Linked DNA regions of Glaciimonas sp. PCH181. The protein of the gene in region 2 interacts with the protein of the main gene of each other region in a pairwise test. Links are inferred from orthologs where the notes say so. Each region holds a gene or a part of one and is shown on either strand. Other genes may lie near its edges.

The links.
Region 1: the proteins of ftsZ (region 2) and rlmN interact in binary tests that used the Escherichia coli proteins (3 or more experiments, as listed by UniProt). The link is inferred for Glaciimonas sp. PCH181 from one-to-one orthologs.

What each region holds. Positions count from the first base shown.
Region 1 is NZ_PYFP01000001.1:1,741,454-1,749,659, forward strand. What follows is about bases 4,026-6,874. They hold rlmN (23S rRNA (adenine(2503)-C(2))-methyltransferase RlmN), read right to left. Parts: upstream 6,114-6,874; coding sequence 4,938-6,113; downstream 4,026-4,937. Other genes in these bases: C7W93_RS08110 (helix-turn-helix domain-containing protein), read right to left, coding at 4,026-4,127; pilW (type IV pilus biogenesis/stability protein PilW), read right to left, coding at 4,120-4,911; ndk (nucleoside-diphosphate kinase), read right to left, coding at 6,248-6,673. Also shown: C7W93_RS08095 (tetratricopeptide repeat protein), read right to left, coding at 1-459; hisS (histidine--tRNA ligase), read right to left, coding at 471-1,841; ispG (flavodoxin-dependent (E)-4-hydroxy-3-methylbut-2-enyl-diphosphate synthase), read right to left, coding at 1,934-3,199; more of C7W93_RS08110, read right to left, coding at 3,219-4,025; C7W93_RS08130 (Bax inhibitor-1/YccA family protein), read left to right, coding at 6,957-7,658; 23S rRNA (uracil(1939)-C(5))-methyltransferase RlmD, read right to left, coding at 7,761-8,206.
Region 2 is NZ_PYFP01000006.1:194,066-207,073, forward strand. Bases 9,637-12,611 are described here. They hold ftsZ (cell division protein FtsZ), read right to left. Parts: upstream 11,732-12,611; coding sequence 10,541-11,731; downstream 9,637-10,540. Other genes in these bases: C7W93_RS24030 (peroxiredoxin), read right to left, coding at 9,701-10,204; ftsA (cell division protein FtsA), read right to left, coding at 11,966-12,611. Also shown: cell division protein ZapD, read left to right, coding at 1-488; DNA gyrase inhibitor YacG, read left to right, coding at 507-692; C7W93_RS23995 (NUDIX domain-containing protein), read right to left, coding at 762-1,208; C7W93_RS24000 (ATP-binding protein), read right to left, coding at 1,211-2,086; bifunctional glutamate N-acetyltransferase/amino-acid acetyltransferase ArgJ, read right to left, coding at 2,186-3,424; preprotein translocase subunit SecA, read right to left, coding at 3,708-6,473; C7W93_RS24015 (M23 family metallopeptidase), read right to left, coding at 6,770-7,723; C7W93_RS24020 (hypothetical protein), read left to right, coding at 7,769-8,284; lpxC (UDP-3-O-acyl-N-acetylglucosamine deacetylase), read right to left, coding at 8,415-9,350; more of ftsA, read right to left, coding at 12,612-13,008. UniProt on the Escherichia coli protein: Essential cell division protein that forms a contractile ring structure (Z ring) at the future cell division site. The regulation of the ring assembly controls the timing and the location of cell division.

The DNA.
Region 1 (8,206 bases), on a different replicon or contig from region 2:
GTCCCCGCTTAACGCTTTCAGACCCTCGTCATACGCATTTTGATCCAGCAGGATGCCTGCTAGACGAATTTTTGCGATGGCCTTATATTCTTCCTGCCGACCATGATCGATAACCCATTGCAATTGCGTTTTTGCACCATTCAAATCGTTAGCATCAAATGCAGCTTTGGCAGCAGTTAATCCCGCCATTTGCGCATAAGCCGTGCCGCTAAATTTTTGCTGCATATCAGCGGTAGCGCGCTGTACTTTAGCATTATCTTTGTTGCCAACCGCTTTTTGCAATTCTTCATACAATTGCGACGCTTGCGACGCCTGACTATTTTTATAGTATTTCCAACCGCCCCAACCGGCATAACCGGCGAGCACAATGATCAACACCCAAGTGACGAGGTTTCCGTATTTCTTCCACCAGTCATTAATGGTTGCTAGCTGCTCTTGCTCTTCGAGATTGTATGCCATGGTAATTTATTTTAATGGTGATAATGAACGTTTTGGTGATCATGATCGTGCCCATGATCATCGTTACCGACAATCTGATCTACCAAATAATCAGTGACGTCATCAAAAGGCACTAGAGCCTGATTAATGCCATCTTCTTTAGTGCCGGCTTCAGCACGAAGTACTTTGACTGCGGCGGTATTATTCGCAACTTCATCTTCGCCAATAATGACTGCGTATGCTGCACCACTTGCATCGGCCCGTTTCATCTGAGACTTAAAGCTGCCACCAGAGTTTGCCGATGCGCAATGTAGCACAACATCAAGTCCCGCACTACGCAAACGCTCAGCCAGTACAAAGGATTGGAGTTGTGCAGCTTCCCCTTGATGGACCAGATAAACGTCGCATTCATTACGCGTAACCGGCTCGCCGCTAGCGCGCATTAATTCAAGCAAACGCTCCACGCCCATGGCAAAACCACATGCGGGGGTTGGCTTACCGCCAAACATTTCGACCAGTGGGTCGTAGCGTCCGCCGCCACAAACCGTACCTTGGGAACCCAACTGATCGGTAACCCATTCGAATACGGTCCGATTGTAATAGTCCATACCGCGCACCAAACGCGGATTAATGGTGAACGGAATATTGTTGTAGTTAAGGATTTTTTGCACGCCATCAAAGTGGGCGCGGGACTCTTCACCAAGATAGTCTAGTAATTGTGGTGCCCCATTGACCATTTCTTGCATAGCTGGATTTTTAGTATCCAGGATACGCAACGGATTGGAATGCAAACGACGTTGCGCATCAGCATCCAACAATTCTTTATGCTGCTCAAAATAAGTGATCAAATCAGCACGATGACGATTGCGTTCTGCAGCATCACCGATCGAGTTTAATTCCAGTTTGATATTTTCCAGGCCTAGGTCATCCCACAACCGCTGGCAAAGCATAATCAACTCAGCGTCAATATCTGGGCCGGTGAAACCAATTGCCTCGGCACCGACTTGATGAAACTGACGATAACGTCCGCGCTGTGGGCGCTCATGACGAAACATTGGGCCGCTATACCACAACCGCTTAGGACCGTCGTAAGTCAAATTATGTTCAATCGTGGCACGCACTACGCTGGCGGTACTTTCGGGACGCAAAGTCAGATTGTCGCCGTTCATTGAATCGGTGAACGAATACATTTCTTTTTCAACTATATCGGTCACCGCACCGAGGCCGCGCGAAAACAATGCCGTCGGTTCGACAATAGGCGTACGAATCTGCTGAAAACCGTAGCTCTTCAGTACTGATTCGACGGTATTTTCGAATAATTCCCACAGTGCTGCGTCAGCTGGCAGGATGTCGTTCATCCCTTTGACGCCTACAATTTTTTCGACTTTTTTATTTTCAGACATGCTTCTTGATGCTCACTTGAATATTCATTATTTGGAGGTGGGCTATCGCTATATAGTTCAGCGCATCACCTTAACCACCCGATTCCTTATACTCAAACAGTTTGTTTGGTATAACGTTTTTTTACGTAATCCAGCACAATACCCTGAAACTCTTCAGCAATACGCTCACCGCGCAAGGTCATCTTTTTCTCACCATCGATAAACACTGGCGCAGCAGGCGATTCACCGGTCCCCGGCAAACTGATGCCTATATTCGCATGCTTTGACTCACCGGGACCATTTACGATACATCCCATAACAGCCACATTCATACCTTCGACGCCCGGATAATCTTTCTTCCACACTGGCATCTGGTCACGCAGATAGGTCTGGATTTTATCCGCCAAATCCTGAAACACTGTTGAAGTGGTTCTGCCACAGCCAGGGCAGGCAATCACCATCGGTGCGAATTTACGCAAACCCATCGTTTGCAATATCTCTTGCGCTACTACGACTTCTTTACAGCGATCGCCCCCCGGCTCCGGTGTCAACGAAATCCGAATGGTATCGCCGATGCCTTCTTGCAGCAGCACTGATAATGCAGCGGTCGAAGCAACAATTCCTTTGCTCCCCATACCTGCTTCAGTCAATCCCAGGTGCAATGGATAGTCGCAGCGTCGCGCTAACTCGCGATACACCGCGATCAAATCCTGCACACCGGAGACCTTGCAAGACAAAATGATGTTGTTAGGGGCAAGACCTAACTCTTCGGCACGCACAGCGTTTTCGATCGCCGATGTCACCAAAGCTTCGTACATAACAGCCTGCGCCACCCAAGGATCACTGCGCTGCGCATTCTCGTCCATAATGCGCGCCAATAGCGCCTGATCGAGACTACCCCAATTGACGCCAATACGGACTGGCTTATTGTACTTGCATGCGATCTCGATCATTTGCGCAAACTGCGTGTCGCGCTTGGCACCCTTGCCGACATTACCCGGATTAATCCGATATTTAGACAACGCTTGCGCACATTCTGGATAGTCGGTCAGCAACGTGTGGCCGTTGTAATGAAAATCGCCGACTAAAGGCACGTCGATTCCCATCTTATCAAGCTGCTCGCGAATCGCAGGAACAGCGGCCGCTGCTTCCGGCCTATCTACTGTGATTCGCACAAGTTCGGAACCGGCACGCGCCAAATCTTTGATTTGAATTGCAGTCCCAATCGCATCCGCAGTGTCAGTATTGGTCATCGACTGCACCACGACAGGCGCACCTCCACCGACCAATATTTGACGCGAGCCATAACTGATCATGGCAGCGCGACTAGTACGGCGCATACTTGGACCTGAAGCTATCGGGGAGTTCTGGTGCGACATGGCGTCTTGGCTTTCTAACTTATTTCAGATTCAGTCGGGCGATATTGTTTTTGGTACCAGCCTTCAGATCAAGTGGAGCACCTCGCAAGGTTGCTTCAACACCGGACAGATTACCAATGACAACAGAAACCGGCTGATCAATATCAAATGTTTCCGTACTACCTGCTTTACCCACGCGTGAAAAAAGCGTGCTTTTATCTGCACGCTTTATCTCCACCCACGAATCTTGCTTAAAAGTCAAACTTAGTTTATTTGCACCAGCAGCCGGAACTACCGCGTCAACAACGGCCGGTTGAGGCTTGGCATTGACGGTTTCCGCGGCATGAGCGGCAAAGGCGGTACTACTAGCATCACTATTTGCAGCACTGACGGCGGGTACAGAGGAAGCACTCAGGGTTTCACCTTCAGCTACTGATGCTGCATGCGGAGAACCTATTTCTGCCGAGGGCTGACGTAGCGCAGAAAATCCACCCAATTGCGCCACAATGACGACCACCACAACGAACAAAATGCCGCCGAATATCCATTTATAGGGTACCCGATTGCGCCCTGACAGCAACAATCTGGACTCGGCAAAGATAGTTGCTCGGGACTGCGCCTCAGACGCATGTATCCGGGCGGCAGAAACCGGTACTGCGCTTGGCAAAATCGTAGCTGGATCAAGCCCCAACATCTTGGCATACGACCGAATATAACCTCGCGTCATGACAATTGTCGGAAGCGCAGCATAATTATCAGTTTCAATTGCATGAATCTGACGTGGAGCAAGCTTTAACTGATTGGCAACATCATCTATCGACCAACCATGCTGCTGACGCCTGTGCGCCAATTGCTCACCAACAGAATGGACATGCTCAGCCGCGTGCTCGCTATGACTAAGCGCTTCTTCAGCAAGGGGTTTAGCAATAAATTCTTGCGGCTCACTCATTAAAGACTCCGCGCTGATAGGAGGCATATTCTGCTGATCCCGGATAACGTCGACGCAACTGCGTCACTAAATTTATTTCTGCCACGCGATCACCCAACTTGCGCTCCACCTTAATTGCACTCCATAAAACATCGGCATTCAGCACGTCTACTTTGGTCACCAGACCCATATAAAACCGAGCACGCTCAACATCCTGGCGATCAGCGGATAACAACGCCAGATTCACGTTAGTTAGCGGATTGCCCGACTCAAACTGGAATGCCTGTAAAAAATACCGCTCAGCGCCGGGGCTATCTTTCATTTTCAGACTACAGACTCCAGCATTCGTAAGTGCCTTGGCCGGAGATAAGTAGGAGCGACTTTTCAATGCACTCTGAAAATAGGCAATGGACTCTTTTTCACGCCCGTTTTGACATAGAAACCAACCATAGTTATTGGCGATATCAGGATTATTAGGTGCTAATTTAAGGGCTCGTTGCAAATTATCATCGGCCAATCTGGATTCACCCATATCCATATAAATCAGTCCACGCATGCTGTAAGCATCGGCAAACCCGGCATCCGAAGCTAGCGCCTGCTTTACTTCATCTAACGCAACTTCTAATTGCCCCTGCCCGTAATAGCCGACAGCTAATTGCAGGCGAATACGCGCACGGCGTTGGGCATCCGTAAGGTCAGAATCGGTAGGAAGTTCACGGCGGGCTTCTGATTCGCTGCCACTAGCAAGATTTCCACCGGACTGGTTTGCGCACCCTGCTAACAAAGTTAGCGACGCTAGAACCATCAGTAAAATACTCACGTACCCTCGGGTCACTCTGATACCTCGACCAGACGACCAAAATTTTTGCCAAATTTTTGCTGATACTCTGCCATTTTTTGCATGCGCTCCTGGACCTTTGTACGATCCTGCACTTCGCCAGCTAGCTGTCCGCAAGCGGCATCGATATCATCGCCGCGAGTCTTGCGTATCGTCGTAACGATATTAGCGTCCATCAGAATTTGCGCAAATGCTTTGATTCGCGGATTATTGGAGCGCTTAAGACCAGACTCAGGGAAGGGATTGAAGGGAATCAAGTTGAATTTGCAAGAGACCGCTTCGCTGCCACTGCGGCCCTGGACTAAAGCAATCAATTCGCGCGCGTTGGCATCGCTATCATTGACGCCATCAAGCATACAATATTCGAATGTTACAAAATCGCGTGGCGCGAACTCCAGATAGCGGCGGCAAGATGCCATCAGTTCGCTAAGTGGATATTTCTTATTTAATGGCACCAGGCCATCACGCAAGGCATCATTGGAGGCGTGCAAAGACACTGCCAGCGCGACGGCGCAATCTTGCGAAAGTTTATCTATCATTGGCACCACACCGCTGGTCGACAACGTCACGCGACGCCGGGACAGACCATAAGCATTATCGTCCAACATCAATTTCAGAGCGGTTACAGTAGGTTCGTAATTCAACAGCGGTTCACCCATACCCATCATTACCACGTTGGTAATTTGGCGCTCACCCTTTGGACCCGGCTCAATATTTTTTGATTTCCGTAATTCAAATTCAGCCATCCACAATTGGCCGATGATTTCACCTACCGTCAGATTGCGACTAAAACCTTGCTTACCCGTCGAACAGAAGCGGCAATTTACCGCACAGCCGGCCTGTGTCGAGATGCACAGCGTGCCACGATTTTCCTCGGGAATAAATACGGCCTCTACGGCGTTACCCTGACCTACATCAAGTAACCATTTGCGGGTGCCATCAGTGGAAGTGTGATCACTAATGACAGCTGGAGCGGCGATCATCGCACGCGTAGCCAGTTTGTCTCGCAACGACTTGGCCAGATCAGTCATGCTGTCAAAATCGCTTGCGCCGAATTGGTGTATCCAGCGAAGTAATTGCTTAGCGCGAAACGGCTTCTCACCCAACGCATCGCAATAAGCGACAAGTTGCGCGGGGTCCAGGTCCAGCAGGTTGGTGAGAGCTGTCATGACAGATTCCATCTAATAGTTGGCAGATCGGAACAAACAAAGAGATTGTGAAACGCCGATCACACCAACAGACTACTACTTACAGATTTATTGATACTTCTAATTTGATACTTTACTACTTCCTGGCTTGCGAATTAACGTGAATAGACGTTTAGTGCAGGGAAGAAATAAGCGATTTCAACGGCTGCGGTTTCTGCAGCATCGGAACCGTGTACTGCATTAGCGTCGATTGAATCTGCGAAATCAGCACGGATTGTGCCTTTGTCGGCTTTCTTTGGATCAGTAGCGCCCATCAAATCACGATGAGTCAGAATGGCGTTTTCGCCTTCCAATGCTTGTACGACAACTGGACCAGAGATCATGAAATCAACCAGATCCTTGAAGAAAGGACGGGCTGCATGAACAGCGTAAAAACCTTCTGCTTCAGCACGGGACAAATGCAACATGCGCGACGCGATAATCTTCAGGCCTGCATTTTCAAAACGGCTGTAAATTTGGCCGATAACGTTTTTAGCGACTGCGTCTGGTTTGATAATCGACAGGGTGCGTTCAATTGCCATCAAAAAAACTCCAATAAAATAAGGGTTAACTAGTACAAAACTACTAAATTCAGGATGAATGCTCGGCTAAGACTGATTTATTTATAATTCAATCAACCTTAGATTTTATCACGAAACACCCGAAGAATGACCATATCGCACCTCGCCCATGATGGCGCAGAACCTAAGGCGCCGAATGTGGTCAGAATCACCGTAGCACCTGCTAATCGAACCTGCGATAGCTCTATCACAACGTGCTATGCTTCATCTGAGCTTACGTTTGTGCAATTACATGGGGGAAATAATGAATTCAAATTTTCAAAATCGCTACGCATCAACGGGAACCACAGCAAGTCTCAGCGGCGTCCGTAATCGCGTGCTTCGCAATACATACTGGCTGCTAGCGCTGTCGATGATTCCGACAATTGGCGGTGCTTGGCTAGGCGTGCAGCTAAATTTCAATATCTTTAGCGGCAGCCCGATGATCGGGTTCATTGCGTTTATGGCAATCGCTTTTGGCTTCTTCTATGCTATTGAAAAGACAAAAGAAACCGGCTGGGGTGTTGTTGTATTGTTAGGATTTACCTTCTTTATGGGGCTAATGCTCACCAGACTTATTGAACATACGCTCAAATTTTCAAACGGCGGAACCCTGATTATGACGGCGTTCGGTGGTACGGGGATTGTATTCGGCGTCATGGCTACGATTGCAACCGTCTCCAAGCGTGATTTTTCTGGAATGGGCAAATGGCTTTTCGCTGGTCTGCTCGTAATTATAGTCGCCAGCGTTGCAAATATTTTCTTACAGTTGCCTGCGCTATATCTGGCCGTATCCGTGATCGCTATCGGTATTTTCTCTGCCTATATTTTGTATGATGTACAACAAATCATCAACGGCGGCGAAACAAATTACATTCGGGCAACATTAAATATTTACTTAGATGTCTATAATATTTTTGTTAATTTACTGTCATTGCTAGGCATTTTTGGCGGCAATCGCAATTAATTAAAGATATCGTCACCAGATCTTCGCAGCACTGATAAAAAAGCCGACCTACATGGTCGGCTTTTTATTGACTAAAACACAAAGCGCATTCGGATAGTCGCACTAGGCTGCTGCTTCAATCAGATCAAACACCGCAATTGATTCTACATGCGCCGTATGCGGGAACATATTTACCACCCCAGCTTGCGACAACCGATAGCCACCCTGAATAAGTAGTCCAGCATCCCGCGCTAATGTCGACGGACTGCACGACACATACACAATCCGCTTAGGCATCAGGCTACGATTAAACTCTGCCAACCCCACCAATGCACTGCACACTGCGGCCGCCCCGTCACGCGGAGGATCAATGAGTATCCGATCAAATTGTCCTAGCGCAATAAAATCTTCGGTAGTGGCATCAAATAAATTCCGGCAGTAAAAAGTCGTTTTATTTGCAAGATGATTAACCGATGCATTTTCCCGCGAACGTGCGATCAAGGCTTCGCTGCCATCGATACCCACCACCTCCCGCACCTGCGTCGCGAGTGGCAACGTAAAATTACCCA
Region 2 (13,008 bases):
ATGAATTAGACGAGACCAGCACTGCGTTGATGGGCATGCAGGGCAAGACCGGCCAGCATATCCGTGAAAACGAATGGCTGATGAGTATCCGGGGTCGCACCATCATCCCCGGTGGCGCTTGCGAATTCGATCTCCCATCATATTATGCGTGGCAACAACATTCAGCAGATAAGCGCTACGCGGATATTGTGGGTTGGTTTGCACCGTTGGCACCGTTGTTTGATGCGATTGGGATTGTATTGCGACTGCTGCGCGAAACCGGACATCCGGTCAAGATCAGCGCCGATAACGGTAGTTATCAGCAAATGCTGCAAGGTAAGTCTTATCAAATGCTACGAATCATGCTGGATGAACAACTCGGCGCGATCCCCGAAATATCGGCAAATAAATACATGCTCTGGATACGTTACACATCGCAGGGCGGTGACCTCAAACCCAAGGCGTTCGAAGGCGAAGTACCGTTCGAACTGACCCTCTGCAATTTTTGATTTAAGATTTTTGACACTATGGCTATTGTTGATTGCCCTACCTGCGGCACAAAAGTTGAATGGACCGAAGCAAATAAATTCCGCCCTTTTTGCTCTGAACGCTGCAAGCAGATTGATCTGGGCGCATGGGCCGAAGAGAAATATACCATTCCAGCGGTCAATCCGCCGGATGATATTGATGATGACAACAAGTTGCAACAATAACCCATCGCGCGCAGCCAATTTTCGCTACCATTGAAATAAGATTTTTTACGACGTTCCCGCTACCCGGTATCAGGCGGCTGGGCAACCTTCCGCCTGGTTAATAACCCGCAACTGATCCAACCAGGCAATCAGCGGAATCGTCGCTTCCAGCAATGGTTCCACCGCGACGCTTCCCTGCCACGCAAACGCCTGCCCTTCCAGACTTTGCGGTTCTCCGCGCCATTCTCTGCTGATGTAAAAGTGCAAACGCACGTTAGCGTGAGGATATTGATACTGCACGCCACACCACGGCTCGGCCGAGATAATGTCGATTCCTAGCTCTTCCATAAACTCACGCTGTAACGCAGCAAAAATCGCTTCGCCGCTTTCTACTTTTCCGCCCGGGAACTCCCAATAGCCGGCATAAGGTTTGCCAGCAGGTCGTTGCCCCAACAAGACATCGCCATTAGGCCGTAACAGAATGCCGACGGCGACGTTGATAGGGGCTGCGCTGGATGCGGTATTGGCTGCCGTCATGTTTATGGCGTCATCCGACCAGCATGATCCTTGGCAAATTGCCAAGCTACCCGGCCTGAACGGGAACCACGCTGCAAAGCCCAACGCAGCGAATCACCCTGCGCCTCGGCAATTTGCGCCGCATTACAACCGAAATGCCCAAGCCAATGCGCGACGATATCCAGATAATCGTCTTGCTTGAATGGATAAAATGTCACCCATAAACCAAAGCGTTCGGAGAGTGAAATTTTTTCTTCGACGGTTTCGCCGGGATGCAAATCACCATCTTCCGTGGTTTTGTATGACATGTTATCGGACATTTTTTCTGGCAACAAATGACGCCGATTCGACGTCGCGTAAATCAGCACATTATCGGATTGCGCGGCGATACTGCCATCCAGCGCCACCTTAAGGGCCTTATAACCGCTCTCGCCTTCTTCAAACGACAAATCGTCACAGAAAATAATAAAGCGCTCTGCACGACCTGCAACCAGATCGACGATATCCGGCAAATCTGCCAAATGGTCTTTATCGACTTCAATCAAACGCAAACCTTGCGGCGCATATTGATTCAGACAAGCCTTGATCAACGACGATTTTCCGGTGCCACGTGCGCCCGTCAGCAATACATTGTTGGCAGGTTTACCATCGACGAATTGACGCGTATTTTGATCAATCTGTGACTTTTGCGGGCCGATATTATGCAGGTCGGACAAACCGATATCGGACATATGACGCACTACTTGCAAATAGCCGCCGCCTTGATTGCCATTGCGTTGGCGCCAGCGGAACGCGATCCCTGCCCGCCAGTCTGGCGCTGAATTCGGGTTAGGCAAAGTCGCCTCAAGTCGTGCCAGAACAGCTTCAGCACGGATTAAAAAATGGTCTAGTTGTTTCATGTAAAGCCAATCAATCTGATTATTCAAACAGCAAAGAATGATACCCGCAAGGCAACATTACGAAATAGCGCATATTGCCGCTTGAACATTATGCATCAATCAAGAACGGTAATCGGCATTAATCGTTACATAGTCGTGCGACAGATCGCAGGTCCAGATCGTGGCAGCAGCATCGCCGCGTCCCAGTTTGACGCGTACCGTGATTTCACTTTGCTTCATGACACGTTGTCCATCGGCCTCTTGATAGTCGACATTGCGTCCACCATTTTTGGCAACCCAGACATCGTCCAGATACAGGTTGAGTTTGCTTACATCCAGATCATCCACACCCGCATACCCAATCGCCGCCAAAATTCGCCCGAGGTTAGGATCAGATGCAAAAAATGCCGTTTTAACCAGTGGAGAATGACCAATCGAATACGCTATTTTGCGGCATTCCTCAACATTCAGCCCGTCTTCAACGGTGACGGTAATGAATTTGGTTGCGCCTTCACCGTCACGGATAATGGCTTGCGCCAGGTGCTGCGACAATTCAGTCACGGCTGCTGCCAGCGCCGTATATTCGGGAGAATCAATACTATCGACTTCGAGTGGACCGACGCCAGTGGCAATCAGCATGAACGAGTCATTAGTCGATGTATCGCCATCAATCGTGATGCAATTGAAGGATTGATCGGCAGTTTGCTTGACCAAGTGATCCAGCACCGGCTGCGCAACTTTGGCATCAATTGCCAGAAACCCGAGCATGGTCGCCATATTTGGTCGAATCATGCCAGCGCCCTTGCTGATCCCAGTCATGATTACCGGCTTACCGGCGATCGTGACCGTCCGCGACGCCGCTTTCGGCTGAGTGTCGGTAGTCATGATCGTTTCTGCTGCATTAAACCAGTTATCGGCTTGCAGATTTTTTAACGCGCCGGGTAAGCCAGCCTGAATCCGCTCAACCGGCAATGGCTCCAAAATCACACCAGTTGAAAACGGCAAAATCTGTTCCGCAGCGCAACCGAGCAACTCGGCCAAGGCGACGCAGGTGGCGTTTGCCGCAGCCAAACCGGCTTCACCCGTTCCTGCATTTGCATTGCCGGTATTTACCACCAGCGCTCGAATCGGCGCGCCAGAAACCCGTGCCGCCTCCAGATGCGCCTTGCAGACCTGCACCGGTGCAGCGCAAAAACGATTTAACGTGAACACCCCGGCAACCGTTGCCGTGGGTGCCAGTTTCATGACGAGCAAGTCCTTGCGATTGGCTTTGCGCACACCAGCCTCCGTGTGGCCAAGTTCGATACCGGTAACAGCCTTCAGATCAGAGGCAACGGGAATGGGGGAATTAACGGCCATGAATATCTCTCGGAAAATAGGAAAAAATGACGCATGAAAATGGGTAAAGGCAACGATCGCCGGGGAATCGGGTAAAGATCATTGAGGGATCAATGACTGATCATTTAGGGATCCTATTTTTATCCAATTGCGGTCGCTATTTTAAAACGGATAAGCACGTATCGGGGAATTCGGTGCCAATGATCGCGGCTCACCACAAAAAAAAGCGGAGCTGGTTTCCCGGCTCCGCTTTCATTTCTTAGCAACTTGATCAGTGACTTAGTAGCTGTTCACCAACAAATTTTTACGCCAACTGCCCATGACACTGTTTGTACTTTTTGCCGCTGCCGCATGGGCATGGATCGTTACGTCCGACTTTAGGCACTGCATCGAAAGGCGATTGAAATCTCACCTCATCCGGATGCGCGGTCGGCGCTAACAACTCTTCTGCGGCAGCATTAGGATTGAATTCGGCATGTTGATAATGCACGTTTTCCAGATGCGATTGCGACAGCTCTTCTTCCACTGCCTCAATCTCTTCGCGGTTTTCGATACGCACCGTCATCACTACGCGCACAACTTCATTCTTGATCAGATCAAGCATTTGACCGAACAACTCAAAGGCCTCGCGCTTGTATTCCTGCTTTGGATTCTTTTGTGCGTAACCGCGTAAATGGATACCCTGACGCAGATGATCCAGCGCTGCCAGATGCTCACGCCAATGGCTATCAACGCTTTGCAGCATGACGCTGCGCTCAAAACCGGCAAACGATTCTTTGCCAACGACTTCCGATTTAGCGGCGTAATCAGCGTCAGCAGTGGTCAAAACGCGATCCAGCAACTCATCATCGGTTAGATTAGGCTCAGCTTCTAATGTCTTTGCTAACGGGACTTCAAGATGCAATTCGTTGACTAATGCGGTCTCCAGCGATGGGATATCCCACTGCTCTTCGAGCGATTCTGCAGGCACGTAAGTACGGAAAGTATCGTTCAACACGCCGTGACGCAATGAACCGATCATCTCCGACACATCGGTCGATTCCAGCAATTCATTACGCTGTTGATAAATTACTTTACGTTGATCGTTGGCGACATCATCGTACTCCAGCAATTGCTTACGAATATCGAAGTTACGCGCTTCAACTTTACGCTGCGCGGACTCAATCGAACGAGAAACAATACCAGCCTCGATAGGCTCGCCTTCCGGCATTTTCAGACGATCCATAATGGCGCGTACACGGTCACCGGCAAAAATACGCAGTAAAGCGTCATCCAATGACAGATAAAAACGCGACGATCCTGGATCGCCCTGACGCGCTGCACGACCGCGCAACTGATTATCGACGCGACGCGACTCATGGCGCTCTGTACCAATAATGTGCAAACCACCCGCATTCGTCACATGGTCATGCAGTGATTGCCATTCATTGACTAACTTGGCCGATTGCGCTTCCTTCTGGCTATCAGTCAGGCTGTCATCCGCATCGATAAACTGAACTTGTTTTTCTACATTGCCGCCCAGCACAATATCCGTACCGCGACCTGCCATGTTGGTAGCGATGGTGATCGCCTTCGGGCTACCCGCTTGGGCAATAATTTCTGCCTCGCGGGCATGTTGCTTGGCGTTCAACACGTTATGCGGCAACTTGGCGTTGGCCAAAATGCCAGACAATAATTCTGAGTTTTCGATAGAAGTTGTACCAACCAGGACCGGTTGTCCGCGCTCGTAGCAATCCTGGATATCGTGCAACATTGCGTTGTACTTTTCCATCGACGTTTTATAGACCTGATCCTGACGGTCTTTACGCTGATTCGGTCGATTTTGCGGAATCACGACGGTTTCCAGACCGTAAATTTCTTGGAATTCGTAGGCTTCAGTATCAGCCGTACCCGTCATCCCGGCCAGCTTGCCGTACATACGGAAATAGTTCTGGAAAGTGATGGATGCCAGCGTTTGATTCTCGTTCTGAACCTTCACGCCTTCTTTCGCTTCCACCGCCTGATGCAAGCCATCCGACCAACGACGCCCTTGCATCATCCGGCCTGTGAATTCATCAACGATGACGACTTCACTGTTTTGAACCACGTAATGCTGATCCTTGTGATACAGCGAATGCGCGCGCAACGCAGCGTACAAGTGATGAATCAGGCTAATATTGGCAGCGTCATACAATGATGCGCCTTCTGCCAGCAATCCCATACTTGTCAGGATTTGTTCAGCTTTTTCGTGGCCAGCTTCTGTCAACAATACCTGATGGGCTTTTTCGTCCTTGGTGTAATCGCCAGGAACTTCAACTTTACCTTTACCATCCGGTGTTTCTTCGCCCACTTGCATGGTCAGCAGCGGCGGTACAGCATTGATTTTTAGATAAAGATCGGTATGATTTTCGGCTTGACCGGAAATAATCAGTGGCGTTCGCGCTTCATCGATCAGGATCGAGTCAACTTCATCGACAATCGCGAAATTTAGGACACGTTGCACGCGGTCCCGCGCCTCGAACACCATGTTATCGCGTAAATAATCAAAGCCGAACTCGTTATTGGTGCCATAAGTAATGTCAGCCGCATACGCAATTTGCTTATCATCGTGCTCTACAGCGGACAAATTCACACCCGTAGTCAGACCTAGCCAGCTATATAGGCGACCCATCCAGTCAGCATCGCGCTGTGCCAGATAGTCATTGACGGTCACGACGTGTACGCCCTTGCCAGCCAATGCATTCAAATACGCTGGCAGCGTTGCCATCAGCGTTTTACCTTCACCAGTACCCATTTCAGCAATTTTGCCGTAATGCAGGACCATTCCGCCAATCAACTGCACATCGAAGTGGCGCATTTTGAGGACGCGCTTACCGGCTTCGCGACAAACTGCAAACGCTTCCGGCAACAAATCATCCAGTTTTTCGCCCTTGGCGATGCGCTGCCTGAATTCCGACGTTTTAGCTTGTAACTGCTCGTCCGACAACTTTTCCATTGTCGGCTCGAGACCATTAATTTGGCTTACAGTTTTTTGGTATTGCTTGAGCAGTCGCTGGTTGCGGCTACCGAAAATCTGGGTCAGTAATGACATGCTTGGATTCTAAAAAAGGTATCGGAGGTATTTCGCGCTTCCATTGGACAACGCTATTTTTACATCAACCATAAACGTAAAATATAAAGCATGGGTCGGTAACAAGGAAAGCGAAACGAACAAAATGCTTAGAGGTCTGGAAATGCAGTAACACAAAACCGGACTACCACTAATTAAGTAACGGATTTTATCATGCGACCTTCGACAGGTTGGGGTTATGCATCAGGAAACAATACCTAACGCGCCAATTTGTAAGGTTTGATGCATCTTTATAACGGATAAAAAAGAAATGTGTGTTATTTAATCATCAACTCCGCCATTTTCGCCTGATCAGTCCCCGCTGCCAGAAATTTACGCGGATCTTGCGCCACATTTTTTATTCTGACCTCAAAATGCAGATGCGGCCCAGTTGAACGCCCCGTGCTGCCAATATCTGCAATATGCTGACCGCGCCGCACGATGTCACCTACTGTTACCAATAGTTTCGACGTATGTGCATAACGGGTAATGATGTCATTGCCATGATCAATGTCGAGCATGTTGCCATAAGCGGGATGATACTCGGCAGCGATCACCACACCGGCAGCAGCGGCGACGATAGGCGTGCCGGTCGCGGCAGGAAAATCCAGCCCTTCATGAAACGCGCTATGGCCGGTAAAAGGATCTAGTCGCCAGCCGAAACTGGATGAGTTGTAATTGACCGCAACCGGTTGATTGGTTGGCAACAATTTGCCCTTGATTTTATCGTTCATTAACGTGGTTTCCACCACATTCATATAATCGGCGCGATAGCCTATATCGCGTGACATGCCAGCCAGTGCCTGTTGAAATTCATCCATACTCAAAACGTGGGACGTCCGTTCTTTGACGTTGCTTGGCTCGATGCCGCCGGTTCCGGGTATTTCCTTGAAATTAAATTCTTCCGGCTTGACGCCTGCCAAACCCTGAACGCGCTCTCCAAGTGCATCCAGTCGTAACAGTTGGGCCTGCATCTGGCCTAATTTGACTGCCATTGCGGCTAAATTTTCTTTCAAGTATTGATTACTGTCCGGTGCATTACCGGCTGGTTCAGTCGAATACTTTGATAAAAAGGGGATGCTACCTGCATAACGAAAAGTGATTAAATAGACCAACGCCGTTGCGCATAGGACTGCGCCCAGAAAAATGGCCCCCATCAACGCAAAATGGCGCACGCCCAACGTAATCGATTTGGCTCTGGCAAAGCGTGCATGCAGCAAAATTACTTGCATCGTCGCGGTCTGGGCTTGGCGGTTACGTGATATGGTTTCGTCATCATGCGCAAACTCTCATTTTCCTCTTCGTTTGGGCAAGCGAAGACAGGCTCAAAATTTTCCAGGGCGGTCTCTCGCGACGCCTCCGATTTCCTGCGCGGTGACGACAAAATGGCAGCGTTATTGCCAACTTTGGGCCGCATGGCAGCATTGCAAAAACAATGTGGAATTGGATTGCCAAGCATGTTTGCGGCCTGCGAAGTCCTGCATTTTGACGCTGGGCAGTTAGTCTTGTCTGCTCCAAATGCCGCATTGGCGACCAAGCTGAAACAGCAATTACCGAAGCTACAGAGCTATTTGCTGGCGGAGAACTGGCAGGTTAATGGAATCCGAATCAAAGTGCAAGTTAGCCAAAACCTCAAAAAAATCACCCCAGTCAAGCAATTTAGCCTGACCCCGGAAGCGGCTTCTGCATTCTCCAATCTGGCCGTATCGCTGGAGGAATCGCCCCGTAACGAAGCATTGAAGGCTGCTCTTGCAGCGCTGGTTGGCCGCTATAAAGAGCAATCTAATAGATAAATCAACGTTGCGAGAGACGGTAAAGCCGCGATTATTTAAGATAATCCCGCAGTGTCGCAACTGATAACGAATGCAAAGGAAGCTGTGAATTGATATACGCCCTAAACTTAGCGGCCCACAAGACATTAGCTTAATTCAACGCCCATTCCTCAGTTGCCTGCCGCTGATACGTATCCGGCGCTAACGCCAAATCATCAAAGCTGACAATTTCATAGGCATCCGGCTGCGCAAGCAATGCCCGCAACAACTGGTTATTCATAGCGTGCCCGGACTTATGCGCTACGTAACTGGCTAGCAGAGGATGGCCGATCAAATATAAATCACCGATGGCGTCCAATATCTTGTGCCGCACGAACTCATTCTCATAGCGTAAACCATCGCTATTCAGAATCCGATACTCATCCATGACGATCGCATTTTCCAGCGAACCGCCTCGGGCCAAACCCATCCCGCGCAAAGTCTCAACGTCCTGCATAAAGCCAAAAGTACGCGCACGGGCGATCTCTTTGACATACGACTCAATACTGAAATCGACTTCAGCAGTCTGGCCGGTGCCGTCGACGGCAGGATGATGGAATTCAATAAAAAACTTTAACTTGAAGCCGTTACATGGCTCAAGACGCGCCCATTTTTCCTTGTCGCCCTGACCTTCGCGTACTTCAACAGTCTTTTTGACACGGATAAATTTCTTGGCAGCGCCTTGCTCTTCCAAGCCCGCTTGTTGTAGCAGAAATACGAATGAGGAGGCGGAGCCGTCCATGATCGGAATTTCTTCTGCAGTCAGATCGACGTATAAATTATCGATCCCTAAACCGGCGCAGGCTGAGAGCAAATGTTCCACCGTGGATACGCGCTCACCATCTTTGGATAGCACCGACGCCATGCGTGTATCGCCAACACTGTTCGCCGAGGCGGGAAAATCAATCACCGGATCCAGATCAATACGCCGGAAGACGATCCCGGTATCAATTGCAGCCGGGCGTAAGGTCAATTCAACCTTGGTGCCGGAGTGCAATCCGATTCCAACAGTTTTGACAAGTTTTTTGATAGTGCGTTGTTTTAACATGTTGTCATTATAGATGTTACCCAAAAGTTCGACTGTAACGATGTGTTGCCGTGTGGGGAAAAAAATACGGATCGGTATTTCATCCCACTCTTTGCCGGATTTAGTGGGGAACACCCAAAATAAAACGACGCTCAAGGCTTAATGCCACTCAGTTAACGCTGAACGGCATTCTTGTTTTATGGCAGTTGTATGCGATGGTGCAGAGGTTGGTAATTTACGCATAGGTTAACAGCTGGCACGAACGTTACAAGAAAAATAAAAATGCCGTCCAGTCTTAACTGAACGGCATTTGCGCTCAAGGCACCGTTTTATTATCAAATCGATCATGCAATCAAAGATTGCAACGCGATTTAGATTTGTCCCAACAAGACTTCTGCTTTCGATACTTCAAAAGTGCCACCTTGCTCGACGTTCAATTGTTTGACCACGCCGTTATCGATGAAAGCGGAGAAGCGTTGCGAACGTGTGCCCATGCCGAACTTACCGAAATCTGCTTCCAGACCCAGAGACTTGACGAAATCGGCATTGCCATCAGCCAATAAACGTACGATACCTGTGGCTTTTTGATCGCGGCCCCATGCACCCATGACGAAAGCATCGTTGACCGAAATTGCCCAAATTTCATCTACGCCTTTAGCTTTGAATTCAGCGGCAAGCTGAATATAGCCTGGCAAATGCTTGGCGGAGCAAGTTGGCGTGAATGCGCCCGGTACGGCGAACAAGGCGATTTTCTTGCCTTTGACTAAATCACTAACGTTAAAAGTATTTGGTCCAAGCGAACAACCTTCTGTTTCATTTTCGATGAACTCTGCTAATTTGCCTTCTGGCACGGTATCGCCGATTTTGATTGTCATGATGACTGTCCTTTTATCTAATTAATATGGTTTGCATGATGAAAATGGTGAAAACTGCTACTACGCGTTTAACATTTTTATCGTTACGTCGAATAATGAAAAGCCGCTTCGTTTACCGACGTTTCTACTCGCCGAAAATGATCGCCTTCTTGGTTTGTGACAGCAGAAATGTTACTTTCCAGCCGCCCAAAGAAAACGCCGCGCCAGAGCGACGCGGCGTTCCGAAGTATGCCCTGTTCCACGTTGTTTTGCAGGGCATCCCTCGTTTACACTCGTTCGCGGAAAGTATTCTGTGGCGACTTAGCCGCCATAAAATATCCCCGCTAGTTATTACTGTTAGTCCGCTTGCTTACGCAGGAAAGCCGGAATGTCATACGTTTCCATGCCATTCTTTTCCAATGCCCGAACCGTATCCGAAGCCGACTCACGACGCCATACTGCTGGCGCTTTCATGCCTTCGAATGACGAACTACCATGGCCGGAATGCGCGCTGGAATGACCATGACCATGCTGCATCATCGGTTCATTGTGCGTTCCAGTACGCAGCATTTGCGGCTGAACCAATTGCACCGATTTGCGAGCACGACCAAGGCCGGTTGCTACTACGGTGACACGGATGTCGTCGCCCATGGTTTCGTCGTAGGCGATACCTTGCGCAATCGACGCGTCCGGTGCTGCAAACGCACGCACAGTTGCCATGACTTCCTTGATTTCCTTACCCTTCAGGCTGCGACTTGCGGTCACATTCACCAACACGCCACGCGCACCGGACAAATCGATACCATCCAGCAACGGCGACGCGACAGCTTGTTCGGCCGCCAGACGAGCGCGGTCAACGCCGTGCGCTGTTGCCGTTCCCATCATCGCCTTGCCTTGTTCGCCCATGATCGTCTTAACGTCATTGAAATCGACGTTGATATGACCCGGTACGTTAATGATTTCTGCAATCCCGGCTACCGCATTGTTGAGCACATCATCGGCGTGTTCCAGCCATTCAACCATGCTGTCGTCTTCGTAAATCTCTTCCAGCTTTTCGTTAAGAATAATAATCAACGAATCAACGTGTTGAGACAGCGCTTCCAGACCTTCATCAGCGAGGTCCATGCACTTCTGACCTTCGTAAGAAAATGGTTTGGACACCACCGCAACCGTCAGCGCGCCTAGTTCTTTAGCGATCTGTGCGACCACCGGCGCAGCGCCAGTACCAGTACCGCCGCCCATACCGGCTGCGATAAATACCATGTGCGCACCGCGCAGTGCATCTTCAATCCGCGCCCGGGACTCTTCCGCCAATTGACGGCCGACTTCCGGCTTCATCCCTGCGCCCAGACCGGTATCACCGATCTGAATCACGTTATGCGCTTTGGATTGCTTCAGCGCCTGGGCATCGGTGTTGGCAGCGATAAACTCGACTCCCGAAACACCCTTATTGATCATATGCTGAACCGCATTGCCGCCAGCGCCACCGACGCCAACGACTTTAATCACGGTACCCAGCGTTGCATTGTCAAGCATATCGATTTCCATGATGTTTCCTCATAAAGTTGCAGCATCCAGTCAATAGGCATCACGCGGTGTGAGGCCTAGCAACTGAGAACTGCGCGTTACATTAACAACAAAAAACAACCATAAACATTTACCAGCCAATTTAATAATGTCCTGCTACATCTGCTGCGTTTGTTCTATCGCCGTTATTAGTAACTACTCGTACAGCAATATTGATGCCATCGGTTCATTGACTGCTACGTCAACGATTGACGTTTAAAAATTACCTAAAAACCATTCCTTCATGCGCTGCCAGACAGCCTTTGCAGAACCCTCCTGACGCGTCACGATATAACCGCGCAGATACTGTTTTTTTGCTTCCAGCAGCAAGCCCAGCACTGTTGAGTAGCGTGGACTCCGCACCACATCGGCCAATTGACCGCTGTAATGTGGCGTTCCCAAACGTGCTGGCTTCAGGAAAATATCTTCGGCTAATTCGATCATGCCGGGCATCAATGCAGAACCGCCAGTCAGAACGATACCGCTCGATAACACCTCTTCGTAACCGGACTCACGCACGACTTGATGCACCAAAGCGAACAACTCTTCGACACGTGGCTCGATCACAGCGGCTAATGCCTGCCGCGACAGATTGCGCGAGCTGCGATCACCCAGGCCGGGCACTTCCAACGTTTCACCAGGATCAGCCAGAATCTGCTTGGCGACGCCGTAGCGCAATTTGATTTCTTCTGCTTCTGCAGTTGGCGTACGCAATGCCATCGCGATATCGTTGGTAATCTGATCGCCAGCAATCGGGATCACAGCGGTGTGACGAATCGCGCCTTCTGTGAAAACCGCGACGTCGGTCGTGCCGCCGCCGATATCCACCAAGACCACGCCGAGTTCTTTTTCATCGGGGGTCAGCACAGCGTCGGCCGAGGCCATTGGCTGCAAAATTAAATCCGATACTTCCAGCCCGCAACGACGAACGCACTTGACGATATTCTGTACCGCAGAGACCGCGCCGGTGACGATATGCACCTTTACTTCTAGTCGGATACCGCTCATGCCGATTGGTTCACGCACGTCTTCCTGACTATCGACAATAAACTCTTGCGGCACCGTGTGCAGCAATTGCTGATCGGTCGGGATGTTCACTGCTTTAGCCGTTTCGATCACCCGCGAGACATCCGCTGCGGTGACTTCCTTGTCCTTGATAGCGACCATACCGCTGGAATTGAAGCTGCGAATATGGCTGCCGGCGATGCCGGTGTACACATTGCGAATCTTGCAGTCTGCCATCAGTTCTGCCTCTTCCA